One region of the Vibrio harveyi genome, then DNA from elsewhere that is predicted to be linked to it. Evidence: predicted binding sites of a transcription regulator. Region 1 holds the regulator's gene; the other holds the start of a gene.
What was found. Region 1 encodes PurR, which represses purine synthesis genes. Its sites were predicted from a motif close to TNANGNAAACGTTTNCNTNA; they were not measured.
Positions count from the first base shown of each region.

Region 2: a site for PurR is predicted at 3,044-3,063, ahead of glpX (class II fructose-bisphosphatase). Genes of this name have one in related genera too.

Region 1 is NZ_CP125875.1:1,989,695-1,997,073, forward strand. Features, by position in the region: gene mukF (chromosome partition protein MukF) at 1-737, opposite strand, end outside; gene cmoM (tRNA uridine 5-oxyacetic acid(34) methyltransferase CmoM) at 740-1,531, opposite strand; gene elyC (envelope biogenesis factor ElyC) at 1,646-2,437, shown strand; gene torR (two-component system response regulator TorR) at 2,519-3,232, opposite strand; gene torD (molecular chaperone TorD) at 3,466-4,113, shown strand; gene purR (HTH-type transcriptional repressor PurR) at 4,560-5,564, shown strand; cyclic di-GMP riboswitch class I at 5,843-5,932, shown strand; gene QMY49_RS09555 (TfoX/Sxy family DNA transformation protein) at 6,049-6,639, shown strand; gene QMY49_RS09560 (TVP38/TMEM64 family protein) at 6,760-7,379, shown strand, end outside.
Region 2 is NZ_CP125875.1:2,833,468-2,840,846, forward strand. Features, by position in the region: gene hslU (ATP-dependent protease ATPase subunit HslU) at 1-592, shown strand, start outside; gene QMY49_RS13430 (1,4-dihydroxy-2-naphthoate polyprenyltransferase) at 901-1,818, shown strand; gene rraA (ribonuclease E activity regulator RraA) at 1,894-2,433, shown strand; gene zapB (cell division protein ZapB) at 2,530-2,772, opposite strand; gene glpX (class II fructose-bisphosphatase) at 3,120-4,127, shown strand; gene QMY49_RS13450 (helix-turn-helix transcriptional regulator) at 4,920-5,534, shown strand; gene QMY49_RS13455 (DUF3135 domain-containing protein) at 5,672-6,016, shown strand; gene QMY49_RS13460 (GIY-YIG nuclease family protein) at 6,013-6,300, opposite strand; gene QMY49_RS13465 (DUF805 domain-containing protein) at 6,963-7,379, opposite strand, start outside.

The sequences.
Region 1 (7,379 bases):
TAGACAATCTCTTGAATGTCTAGGATCTGAGTTTGCAGTTCATCACTGGCAGCTTGCAGCGTATCTTGAAGTTCACGCAACGTGCTTGATGTTTCTGACAGAAGCGCTTCACAGTTGTTGATTGCTTCACGCCAGTCTTTGTTAAGCAGGTCAGCAATCTGTTGTTTCACAGATTGTTGCTGCTCATCCATCACACGTTGGTTGAGATCAATTTGATCGAAGATTTCGCCTACAGAATATTTCAATATCCCGTACACGTTCTTCTTCCAGTGGCCCGAAGTGCCACCTTTTTGTGCCGCTTCAATCGCTTTCGCCATTTCATCAGCGACCATAGACAACTGAATAGAAAGGCGCAGTTTCGAGAACTCACGATGGCGCACGTAGTAGTCGGTAATTCCTATCGCTAATGGCGACAAGCGGTAAATGCTCGCTCCGTCAGTAATCTCACTGACAAAACGGCTCATAAGACGCTGCTTAACCATCTCGTTAATGGCATTGTTCGCACGGAAAGCCGAAGCTTCTCCCGTCTCATCAAAAAGTCGAGTGACGATGGCAAATGCGTCGTGCAATTCACCTTCACCCAATTCTTCATCGAACCTTTCATTACTTAATACAGCGATAGCAATCAAAAATGCCAGTCGCTCAGTGGTCAGGTTCAACGAGAAATCGTGCTGCTTTACCCAGCCAACCAACTCATCGATTGGTTGCTCTGCAGCATTGAGAGTCATCTCACTCATCGTTATTCCTGTTTATCGTTCTTCTTAGCCCACACATGAATATAGCGGCCTAATGAGAGGTATGGCTCTTGTCGACAAAGTTGTTTTTCTAGCGCCAACACATCTTCAAACTCGTAATCGCCCATGTATTGCATATTACCTATGTAATCACTGAATGAACGAATACCAGATTTACCACAAATACTAAAACCAGAATCTTCTATCCATTGATAAACCTCTTCAGGTTTTAGCCCTTTTTGTGGCTGTAGTTTAAATCTTTTTCGGTGAGGCATGCCGTCTAAAACATGAGGAATGTTGCCACAAACCACATTTTTATAGACCAAGCCGTGGTGGTTATAGAACATAACCGAAGCGATGCCCCCCGGTTTGACCTGCTCCAAAAGCGTTTCAAGTGCGGTTTTCGGATCAACCAACCACTCCATAACGGCATGGAACATGACAAGATCCACCTGCGCTTCCATGTGTTCACCAATGGATTGGACAGGCGAATGAATCAGGCGATACTGCTCAAGCAAACCGTTTTTTTCAATATCCTTCTTTGCTAGTTGCAGCATTTCCGAAGATAGATCACACAAAGCGACATGATGTCCGAGCTTAGCAAGCTTTTGCGACATTTGTGCTAAACCACCACCAGCATCAAGGACTTGTAATGCTTGATGGTCGGCGTCTAATTCACTTAGAATCTGTAGAAAATCTTCCCACACAATGATTTGTCGGATCTCCCCTTTATCGGAGCCGTAAATATTTTTTGCAAATTTGTGGGCGATATCGTCGAAATTGCGGTCTTCTGTCACTTCTGCTGAGTTATCATAACGGATTGTGCCGCTATTCTGTCACAAGGAAAGCAGGAATAAAGAGGGTTATCCTCATTTTTATTATCAATTGATGTTTTTTCGGACTATTTATGTATGTTTGAGCTGAAAAAAGTAATGTCAGCCTTGTTAATGCCGCTTCCGGCATTGCTAATCATAGGCTTGTTAGGTCTTGCTCTCATTAGTTTTACCACGAAACGTAAAACTGGCTGCTTTGTTGTTCTATTCTCTTTTGTCGGCATTTTCCTCGTTGCCTTCCAACCTGTTTCAACCAAGCTTCTGATGCCTCTTGAGCGCGAGTACAAAGCGTTTTTACCTGTATCAGGTAGCATTGACTATGTCATGGTGCTTGGTAATGGTCATGTCGTCGATGATGAGATCCCACCAACTTCTCAACTAAGCCGTACAGCGCTAATGCGCCTTACCGAGGGCATCCGTATTTTACGTATGTACCCTGGCGCTAAGTTAATTTTGTCCGGTTATGCAGGTGGATCTGAAATCAGTCATGCGCGCATGATGGCTAACGTGGCACTTTCTCTTGGTGTCGCAAAGTCCGACATCATCCTTCTCGAAGACGCTAAAGACACATGGGAAGAAGCCCGCCAAGCCGCTGCCTTTGTGAAGCAAAAAGACATTGTGCTGGTAACCTCAGCAAGCCATATGAAGCGTGCTTTGTACGAGTTTAATGCTGCAGGTATCAAGCCAATCCCTGCGCCAACCAACTTTATGGCAATTGATGACATTGAACAGCCATGGCAAAAGTACACTCCGAAAGCTCGTTACTTAGAACAAACCGAATTGTATTGGCATGAGTATTTAGGTGGGTTGTGGCAAAAGTTGCGTGATAACGTAGGTCAAACACCAATGGTTGAAGTAGAACAACCATAAAACACTTAAAAACGATTCAGTGGTCAAATTGCGGAAACAAAAAAGGAGAGCCAATGCTCTCCTTTTTTCTTTAGGTATGATTTAATCACCAGCAAACATGTAGCCTTCACCGTGAACCGTCACAAAGATTTGTGGGTTCTTAGGATCAAACTCCATCTTAGCGCGCATGCGGCGAATCAGTACGTCAATCGTACGATCATTTGGCGCATCCACTCGGTGGCTGATCATATTCAAAATACGCTCGCGGCTTAGTACCTGATTTGGGTACGAGGACAGTGCAACCAATAACTCGTATTCAGCTTTGGTTAGTTTCACTGGCTCACCATTACGGCTTAGAGCTCGACGCTGAATATCAAACGTCCACTCACCGAAGCGCACAATGTGTTCTTCATTAGTGTCGTTCGCTGCTTTTTGAGAACCGCTGCGTGCCGCAGAGATGCGCCATAGCAAGTTCTTCACGCGAACCAATAATTCCCTTAGTTCAAAAGGCTTTGTCACATAATCGTCTGCGCCCATTTCTAGACCAACGATTTTGTCAATGCTATCCGTGCGTCCTGTCACTAATATGATGCCGATATCTGATTGGCTGCGTAATTCACGCGTAAGCATAAGGCCGTCTTCGCCAGGCAGGTTAATATCCAGCATGATTAGGTCAACATCACCGCCTTGAAGCACTTCGCGCATCTCTGCGCCGCTTTCTGCTTCACTGACTTTGTAACCTTCATTTTGGAAATAGCCCGCGAGCTTACTGCGAGTTACAACATCATCTTCTACGACTAATACGTGATAGCTCATTTACACCACTTTCTGTCTTTTTTATTTTCCAAGACGTATTCTATTCATAACTAGTAACATTTCTAGTCATAGATACATTAAAAAGCAAGATTTTGCGATTTTATTGATTCAAAGCAAGCTTATTTACAGCCATTCACAAATACGCATATTTTCCAATAATGCATAACAATTATAGTTACTGCTATTCATCTTAATTGTTTACACTTAAGGGATAACCATTCAGGAGCAAAAAAATGCAAGAAGTGAAAGCTTTTAACGAGAAACGCGCAGAAATCTATTGGTGGTTTTCTAGCCTGTTCGCAAAAGAACTGACAGAGAAAGAACTAGAAACCTACCACAGTGTTGAAATTCGAAGCTTTTTAGCGGGTCTTGGTGAAAACGAATCACTAAAACCAGCTGTTGATACCCTTGTTGATGCACTCAACCGTTTACAAGACCGTGAAGACGCTCAGTTAGAATTAGCAGCGGACTTCTGTGAACTCTTTCTAAAAACAGAAAAGCACGGCGCACTGCCTTATGCTTCAATGTACATCGGCGAATCTGGTTTATTAAATGATAAGCCAGCAGAAGAGATGGAAAAACTGATGGCAGACTTTGGCGTGCAAGTGGACGAAAATCTGAAAGAACCAGCGGACCACTTAGCGGTCGAGCTAGATTTTCTAGGCAACATGATTATCCGCTCGAACGAACTAGAGCAAGATAAACATATGGAAGAAGCGTTCGGAAAACAGAACGAGTTCATCCAACAACACCTTATGACTTGGCTGCCACAGTTTGCTGCTAAATGTAAGCAATTCGACGAATTTGGCTTCTACATTAGCGTTACGCAACTATTAATTGCATTTTGTAAACTGGACAGCACCTACCTTCTTGGTGAATAATTGCCACCTATTTTGGGGAGTCTGTCATTCAGACTCCCTATTTTATTCGTTTGTTTTTAATCTGGCACAGAGAAATACAATCAATTTAGCCGTTAAAATGTGACCTCAGGGGCACAAAACAACTGCCTAGAATATTGCCAGCTTGCTCGCATCAGTCTAAAATGTGAGCGCAAACGATTAAATATGATTTATATGTAAACCGCTGAAATAAAGCGGTTTTTGTGTTTTCTTAACAGGATTGCTGACCAATTCCTCACTTATATAAGAAAGGAATATGAGACTCAGCGATAAATGTTGCTACAAACCTTTTTATACCGATTTCGGAACAACCGCTGCCAAATATCTCAGCAATGCCCCTATTCGCAGTTGCTCGGTTTGCGCAAGACCCTAAGCGTATGGTTGTCTTCACTACGGTATTTACAGTAGCTCGATACAGGACATCATTTATGGCCACTATTAAAGACGTTGCTCGCTTAGCCGGCGTTTCTACCACTACGGTTTCGCACGTAATTAATAAAACTCGCTTTGTTGCTGAAGCAACTCAAGAAAAAGTAATGAAAGCGGTGGATGAACTTAATTACGCACCAAGTGCCGTTGCGCGCAGTTTAAAATGCAACTCAACTCGTACCATCGGTATGTTAGTTACTCAATCTACCAACCTATTCTTCTCTGAAGTAATCGACGGCGTTGAGAGCTACTGTTACCGTCAAGGTTACACTCTGATCCTATGTAACACGGGCGGTATTTACGAGAAGCAACGTGACTACATCCGCATGCTAGCTGAGAAACGTGTAGATGGCATTCTAGTAATGTGTTCTGACCTTACGGAAGAGCTAAAAGAGATGCTTGACCGTCATTCAGATATTCCTAAAGTTGTCATGGATTGGGGTCCTGAAAGCTCACAAGCAGACAAGATCATCGATAACTCAGAAGAAGGCGGTTACATCGCAACAAAATACCTGATCGACAATGGTCATACTGATATTGCTTGTCTGAGCGGTCACTTCGAAAAAGCAGCTTGCCAAGAACGTATTGCGGGTTACCGTCGTGCGATGGCTGAAGCAAATCTAGCCGTTAACGAAGATTGGATTCTTGAAGGCAACTTTGAGTGTGACACGGCTGTCTTAGCTGCAGATAACATCAGTGCTATGGACAAACGTCCAACCGCTGTTTTCTGTTTCAATGACACTATGGCTCTTGGCTTGATGAGCCGCCTACAACAAAACGGTATCAAAGTACCAGACGATATTTCTGTTATCGGTTACGACAATATCGAACTTGCTGAGTACTTCTCTCCACCGCTAACGACGATTCACCAACCAAAACGTCGTGTGGGTAAAAATGCATTTGAGATCCTACTTGAGCGCATCAAAGATAAAGAGCATGAGAAGCGTGTTTTCGAAATGCAACCAGAGATCGTTGTGCGTAATACAGTTAAGAAATTGAACTGATCTCTCACTTGATTTTATAAAGCGCTCCTAGGGGCGCTTTTTTATTGCCTAAAAATAACTTTTTTGGACATTTCATCAGAAAAATAATTTAAAGAACGAAGATAAGTTGCTGTTTTAACTCAAGGTAGCACATATCCTTGATAGACCTTTTGTATTACAATTATACATTCCAGCATATGAAACTTTACACATCAAATTACCACTATTAACTGAACCAAGATCACACTTCAACGTTTGAAACGTGATGTTAATTCAATATACGAAGTATCCTCAAAGAGTCACGCACAGGGCAAACCATCCGAAAGGGTGGGACGCAAAGCCTCCGGCCTGAACCATCTTATTAGATGGAAGGTAGCGGGGTTACCGATGGCAAATATGCATTAAGTGAGTTTACCCTTTAATGACATTGTGTCTGCATGCATTTGCTAATCTCTCGGACCTGATTTTTGGTGGCGTAATATTAATTACACCGAGATAACACACCATGGATAAACCGATACTCAAAGACTCAATGAAGCTGTTTGAGGCACTTGGTAATATCAAGTCGCGCTCAATGTTTGGTGGTTTTGGGCTCTTCGCCGATGAAACGATGTTTGCGCTTGTCGTAAACAATCAACTTCATATTCGAGCTGACCAACAAACTTCATCTGACTTCGAGACTCAAGGACTAAAACCGTACGTCTACAAGAAACGTGGTTTCCCAGTCGTTACGAAATACTATGCAATTTCTGATGATCTTTGGGACACAACCGACCGCTTGATTGAAGTTGCCAAGCAATCCCTCGAGACTGCTAAGCAAGAGAAAAAACAACAAGCAAGCACCAAGCCTAATCGATTGAAAGATCTACCTAACCTGCGTCTAGCAACTGAGCGTATGCTCAAGAAAGCGGGCATTGACTCTGTAGAGCAACTTGAAGCAGAAGGCGCGCTAAACGCATACAAAGCAATCCAAGATACGCATGCCTCTACGGTAAGCCTTGAACTGCTCTGGGCGTTAGAAGGTGCAATCAAAGGCACACATTGGAGTGTCGTACCTCAGTCTCGTCGAGAAGAATTGATGAGTGCTCTTTCCTAAAGCATTTATATCAGCATGACATTGAGTAAAAGCCGCAGTTTTCAAACTGCGGTTTTTTTTTGAAATTTTTTATTGCCCCATTCTGTCTTATTATCTAAGAAGCCAAACGGAGCTATTGATATGAATAAGAAACTGATTTTAGGACTGATCCTACTCGCGACGATTATCTTTTTAGGCGTGAATTTTGGTCAATACCTAACGCTAGAAAACGCGAAGGCGCAACAAGAAGCGTTGAACACTTTTATTAGCGAAAACTTCGTATTCGCTGCTGCCACTTATTTCTTTGCTTACATTGCCATCACTGCGTTTTCGATTCCAGGCGCAGCAGTGGTGACTTTGCTTGGTGCGGCGCTATTTGGTTTCTGGACAAGTTTGCTGCTGGTTTCTTTTGCCAGCACAATCGGTGCAACGATCGCTTTTTTAAGCAGCCGTTACCTATTGAGGGAATGGGTACAGAGTAAGTTTGGAAACAAGCTAGGTGCGATCAACCAGGGTGTAGAAAAAGACGGCGCATTTTACCTGTTTTCGCTACGCTTAATCCCTGTTTTTCCATTTTTCCTAATCAACTTGTTAATGGGTCTAACACCAATGACTATTGCTCGATTCTACTTAACAAGCCAAATTGGTATGTTGCCCGGCACTGCGGTTTATCTGAATGCAGGTACACAGCTAGCAACCATTGATAGTCTTTCTGGAATTGTGTCACCAACCGTATTAGCATCGTTTGCTCTACTTGGTTT
Region 2 (7,379 bases), 840 kb from region 1:
AGAGAACAACGGCATCGTATTCATCGATGAGATCGATAAGATTTGTAAGCGCGGTGAAAGCTCTGGCCCTGACGTTTCTCGCGAAGGTGTTCAGCGTGACCTGTTACCTCTTATTGAAGGTAGCACGGTATCAACGAAGCACGGTATGGTGAAAACAGACCACATCCTATTCGTCGCTTCTGGCGCATTCCAAGTAGCGAAACCTTCTGACCTGATCCCAGAATTGCAAGGTCGTCTACCAATTCGTGTTGAGCTTGAAGCACTGACCAGCAACGACTTCAAACGTATCCTAACTGAGCCAAAAGCGTCTCTGACAGAACAATACGTTGCGCTGATGAAAACTGAAAACGTGGATGTAGAATTCACGGAAGATGGCATCACGCAAATCGCGGAAGCGGCATGGACAGTAAACGAAACCACTGAAAACATCGGTGCACGTCGTCTGCATACTGTGATGGAGCGTTTGATGGATGAGATTTCTTACGACGCAGCAGAGCAATCAGGTGCGAAGTTCGTGATTAATGCGGCTTACGTGAAAGATCGCCTAGGCGATACGATTGAAGATGAAGATCTAAGCCGCTTTATTCTTTAATCGCAATCTATCATGCCAAAGCCCAGAACCTTGTTTCTGGGCTTTTTCGTTTAGAATGATGGGGACTTTAACAAGCTCTAGACCAAAAGAGTTCATCATCCTAGCGAACTCAGGCGTGGCTATGGATCTAATCATCGCGTGCATCGCCTTCTTCTCTTCATGAAAGAGCGCTGTTTTATTGCCTCAAATATGGAAACTGTGTTCCTTCTCTATAAGTCTTTGAGTCTTAATTGAGTTGTTTCAAGTCAATAGCGCATCGAGCGCTTTGTGCTTATACTGGGCACATTGGTTACTAGCACGAAATATCCATGAAACAATCATTGCAGATCTGGCTTGAAGCCGCTCGCCCAAAAACTTTACCTCTCGCACTGGTGTCTATTTTAACTGGTAGCGTACTTGCGTACTCTGCTGGTCACTTCTCGCTGACTATCGCAGTGATGGCATTTGTCACAGCAACACTGCTGCAGATTCTATCTAACCTTGCGAACGATTATGGCGACGCAGTGAAAGGCACAGATAACGACAATCGCTTAGGTCCTCAGCGGGCGATGCAGTCTGGCGCAGTCACAGCGGATCAAATGAAAAAAGCGATCATTTTCAACATCATTCTGACTGCCATTGCTGGTCTGACACTGGTGTTTTACGCGCTGAGCTCGTTTGAAAGCATCATTACCTTTATTGGCTTAGGCATTCTTGCCATCCTTGCTGCGATTGCGTACACCATGGGCAGTAAGCCTTACGGCTATGTTGGTCTAGGTGACTTGTCAGTATTCCTTTTCTTTGGCTTACTTGGTGTATCTGGCACTTACTTCCTGCACACGGGTCATGTTGATGCGACGTTATTCTTACCAGCGCTAGGCTGTGGTTTATTGGCGGTAGCAGTCCTGAACATCAATAATATGCGTGATATCGAAAATGACAGCGAATGTGGCAAACGCACCATGGCAGTTCGACTAGGACAACGTAAAGCCAAGCAGTATCACTTTATTTTGCTTGGTGGTGCGCTACTGGCTTTTGCCGCTTACCTGCTCATTCAAGACAAGCCAGTATGGATCAGCTTACCCTTCTTGCTCAGCATCTACGTAATAGCCCACCACGGGAAAGCCGTTTGGGATACTGAAAAACCAGCACAAATTGCACCTATGATGCCAGTTGTCGTGAAGTGCTCACTGGTGACTAACGTTTTATTTGCAACAATTGTGGTAGCTCAAACTCTGATGAGTTAAAAAAGGATTGTCATTGCATTGACTTAATGCCTAGATATACTCAAAGACAACAGTTTCTGTTTAGAAAGGTACGCTATGGAATACAATACCTCAGCACTCTGTGATATCTATCTTGATCAGGTAGATGTAGTTGAACCGATGTTCAGTAACTTTGGCGGTCGAGCGTCGTTTGCCGGGCAAGTGACGACGATTAAGTGTTTTGAAGACAACGCACTGATCCGTGAAACGTTAGAACAAGATGGTATCGGGCGAGTATTGCTGATTGATGGTGGCGGTTCCTTGCGCAGAGCCTTAATCGATGCAGAAATCGCAACACTAGCAGAAGAAAACGAATGGGAAGGGATTGTGGTTTATGGTTGTGTTCGCGAAGTGGACGAACTGGAAGACATGAACCTTGGCATTCAGGCTCTCGCTTCAATTCCTGTTGGGGCAGCAAATCAAGGCATTGGTGAAATCGACGTACCAGTGAACTTTGGTGGCGTTAGCTTCCTACCTGAAGATTACATCTATGCCGATAGCACAGGCATCATTCTTTCACCTGAGCCACTCAATGTAGACTTAGAGCTCGATGAAGAAGACGAAGATGAAGATGAAGATGAAGCAGAGTTAAATTAATCTTTTATTAGCAACTAGCCGCATCGCTAAAAAACATCGCCAAATACGCAAACACCCGCCGAAGCGGGTGTTTTTGATTCTGGATACTTAAGTGGATTATTCCACTTCGTCCATCTTGCCAAGTAGTGCACGAATGCGCTCTTGCCATTGTGCGTGCTCTTGTTGAGCTTGCTGAGATTTTTGCTCTAGCTCTTCACGTTGAGAACGAAGCTCGTTAGCTTCTGTTTCAAGTTTTACTTTATCTTCTTTCAGCTCTTCGACTTCCATCTGAAGAAGAGTGATTGTGTCAACTGCAGTTTGAATTTTCGCTTCTAGTTGTTCTAGTACTTCAAAAGACATCTTGGCCTACCTATTGTTATTCCGTTGGGACGATGCGCGAGCGTTCGCTTGCACCTTACCGATAAGGTTCATTCTACTCAGCGTAGCGACGATAAACACTCACTATATTCGATATTTCGCATCATTCGGTTAAAAAATCAGCGCAATCTCACTAAACGCTGACTTTTCTTATCCTAGAGGCATTTTTGAACAATGCAATTTGCTCTCACGACGCCAAAAACTCACCCAAGTATTGATCAAATTCAACTTAGTTAAAGTAAAAGCTCAGCAAAAAGGCAAACGTTTAACTTACGATGTGATAGAATCGCCGCGCAAATTCTTCTTCCCTCTTGTTACTTGGAGACATCATGAAACGCGATTTAGCAATGGCATTTTCCCGTGTTACTGAAGGTGCCGCTCTGGCTGGCTATAAATGGCTTGGTCGTGGCGACAAAAACGCAGCGGACGGTGCTGCTGTTGAAGTTATGCGCACCTTGCTGAACAAAACAGACATCAGTGGTGAAATCGTTATTGGTGAAGGCGAAATCGATGATGCGCCAATGCTATACATTGGTGAGCAAGTGGGCATCGGTGGCGATGAAGTAGATATCGCCGTTGACCCGATTGAAGGCACACGCATGACGGCAATGGGTCAATCTAACGCATTAGCAGTGCTAGCAGCCGGTGAGAAAGGCAGCTTCCTTAAAGCGCCGGACATGTACATGGAAAAATTGGTTGTTGGTCCTGGTGCAAAAGGCGTTATCGACTTAGGTAAACCTCTAAAAGAAAACCTAGAAAACGTTGCTAAAGCACTGAACAAGACTCTTGATACACTTGTTGTGATTACGCTTGCTAAGCCACGTCACGATGAAGTGATCGCAGAGATGCAAGCAATGGGCGTTCGTGTGTTCGCAGTGCCAGACGGTGATGTAGCCGCTTCAATCCTAACTTGTATGCCAGATAGCGAAGTAGACGTGATGTACTGCATCGGCGGCGCTCCAGAAGGCGTAGTATCGGCAGCAGTGATTCGCGCACTAGACGGTGACATGCACGGTCGTCTTCTTCCTCGTCACGAAGTAAAAGGCGATACTGAAGAAAACCGCATCTACGGCGCTGCTGAACTTCAACGCTGTGAAGAGATGGGCGTTCAAGCGAACGTGGTTCTAAAGATGGAAGACATGGCACGCAGCGACAACGTAGTATTCTCTGCAACGGGTATTACCAAGGGTGACCTACTGGAAGGTATCTCTCGTCAAGGTAACATCGCAACAACAGAAACCCTATTGATTCGCGGTCGCTGCCGTACTATTCGCCGCATCAAGTCTACGCACTACCTAGAGCGTAAAGACCCTGAAGTGCGCGATATCATTCTTTAAGCAGTATTCGAGGCTCCCACTCCCCCTGAGTTGGAGCCTTTCTATTCTGGTAAGTCATTTAAACTTCGTTTTTAATCGCGAGACTGAGAATCTAATTCCAGCAAGCTCTTAAGCTTTATTCCTCCTCCAGACCACAGAATCAAAGGATAATAGATTCTGAATCACACTCGTTCCTCGTTGTTCAGAATGACGACTACTTTAACAAGCTATAAACCAAAAGAGTTCGTCATCCTAGCAAGCTCAAGCGAGACTAAGGATCTAGTAGCAGCGCCCCCAAACTCTTCCTTATTCACCTCAAATCACAGCACAAACGGATGATAGATTCTGAATCACACTCGTTCCTCTTTGTTCAGAATGACGATTACTTTAACAAGCTACAAACCAAAAGAGTTCGTCATCCTAGCGAGCTCAAGCGAGACTAAGGATCTAGTAACAGCGCCCCCAAACTCCTCCTCATTCACCTCAAGTCACAGCACAAACGGATAATAGATTCTGAATCACACTCGTTCCTCGATGTTCAGAATGACGATTACTTAAACAAGCTATAAACCAAAAGAGTTCGTCATCCTAGCGAGCTCAAGCGAGACTAAGGATCTAGTAGCAGCGCCCCCAAACTCTTCCTCATTCACCTTAAATCGCCGCACAAATGGATAATAGATTCTGCATCACACTTGTTCCTTGTTGTTTAGAATGACGACATATACCCAACAAATCCACACACAAATTAAGTCAACACTTTTCTTTACTAACCCTATCGAGCATAATATGTACTGATGTATAGATGGTGGGTATATGAAGACCGTAGATAGGATTTTGCAAATCGTTAAGCGTGATGGCTCTGTCACTGCGAAACAACTCTCTTCTGAACTGGGAATGACAACCATGGGTGCGCGTCAGCATCTACAAGGTTTAGAAGATGACGGCATCCTGTCGATTCATGATGTAAAGGTCAAAGTTGGGCGCCCAACCCGTCATTGGTCCCTTACACAAAAAGGTCATGAGCAATTTGCTGATCGCCACGGCGAACTGACCATTCAGTTTATTGAAGCGGTAGAGCACATCTTCGGTAAAGACGGATTGGAGAAAGTCACATCTGAGCGCGAGAAACTCACCCTACAAAACTACCAGCAACACCTTGAGCAGTGCGACTCTCTGGAAAGCAAGTTACAGACACTTGTTACTCTGCGTGAGCAAGAAGGCTACATGGCAGAACTAGAGAAAGATGAACATGGGTTTATTCTCATCGAAAATCACTGCCCTATTTGCAAAGCAGCCACTCGCTGCCCAAGTTTGTGCCAATCTGAACTCAATGTCTTCCAATCACTTTTAGGTAGCGAAACCAAAATCGAACGAGATGAGCACATCATCAGTGGTCAACGTCGCTGCGTGTACCGAATCCAGCAATAAATCTTCGATCAAACCAACCGCTATTATGAACATACTCTCTTATAAATGAGACTATGACGCAATTCATCCGCTCTCATCCTCTGTGTAGATTAAGCTTTTAGTAACTAGGAGCAACATCCAATGGATTTGGAGCGGCTATGCCGAACAGTTATACACCTCAAGTTTTGCCCTCATTCGATGAAATGGTAAAAATGGCAGAACAAGACCCCGAAGCCTTTGAGCAATTTCGTCACGATATGGCGAAAGAGATGATTGAAGGTGCTTCAGAGCAGATGCAACCACGATTGTGGGCACAGCAAAGTCACATAGATAGAGTCATTCATAACTGCAAAAATCCCAACCACACAAATGTCGTATTAATGAATGAATTGCAGAAACAGGTCGTGAAATTCAGAGAGGCATTACAAGGGGAAACCGCCCCAACTAAAAAAGCCGATGTGGTTGAGTTGAAAACGTTTAAAGATAGGGATGATTTTTACTAAAACTCGTTGGATAAATCGAGAAAGTCAGGATTCGTTTTTCTCACTAAATCTAACTTCCACTCTCGCTTCCATTGTTTCAACTGCTTTTCTCGGTTTATGGCAGTTGCCATATCTTCAAACAGCTCAAAGTAAACGAGCTTGTGAACGTGATATTTCTTGGTAAAACCCTCAACGATTCCGTTTTTATGCTGCCATATTCTTTGGGCTAGTTGGCTGGTAACACCAATGTAGAGAACTGAGTTATTTTTTGAAGTTAGGATGTAAACGCAAGGTATCTTGTCGATGGTTCATTCTCCTTAATGATCTGTGGTTGCTTTTCCATTGTAATTCACTAGCTCGGTCGTTTACTGCAAACTCGGAGCACTCGGTGAGTAGATTCTGAATCACGCTCGTCCCTCGCTGTTCAGAATGACAGTTAATTTAACTTGCTATTAAGTAACAGAAATCAGTCATTCTAGCGAGCTTCAGCGAGACTAAGAATCTACTTTCTGCAAGAACGAGACCTTAGAAAGAACGCCTCTCACAGTTACTTTAAGTCACTCTTAAATAAAGGAATCCGTCATTCTAGCGAGACTAAGAATCTACTAACAGCAAGTACGAGACCTTAGAAAGAACACCCTCTCATAGTTACTTTAAGTCACTCTTAAATAAAGGAATCCGTCATTCTAGCGAGCCTCAGCGAGACTAAGAATCGACTTTCAGCAAGTACGAGACCTTAGAAAGAACACCCTCTCACAGTTACTTTAAGTCACTCTTAAATAAAGGGAATCCGTCATTCTAGCGAGCCTCAGCGAAACTAAGAATCGACTTTCAGCAAATACGAGACCTTAGAAAGAACACCCTCTCATAGTTACTTTAAGTCACTCTTAAATAAAGGAATCCGTCATTCTAGCGTGCCTCAGCGAGACTAAGAATCTACGTCCAAGGAGTTCGATACCTAAAGACCTTACTCCGGCTCAGGACCGTATTTGTTCTGACCGGCAGAACCTTTCAAGAAACCACACTCGACAAGAATCCATAGACCACATAGCAGAGAGACCGAAGCAATCAGCATTTGCGGTGTAGATGGGTCCTGCGCAGCAGGGTTAGTCATTGGCGTGGCAACTCGACCAATGATCAATGGGATGTTCAACGCTAGCCAGTAAATCGACTTATTACGGTCATGCCAACGCTTAGTGGTTATCGCCAAATCTGGGATCAGAAGAATCAATAAGAAGATAGGCAGAAGAATATAAGAAAATGCAGGGAACAACTTACTGATGCCCGCACCAAAACCTAAGATTAGGATGTAGTAGATGATGTTCCACATCCAGTAAGTTTTACGACCTATACGCCCTTGGAAAGAAAACAATAACTCTTTAAT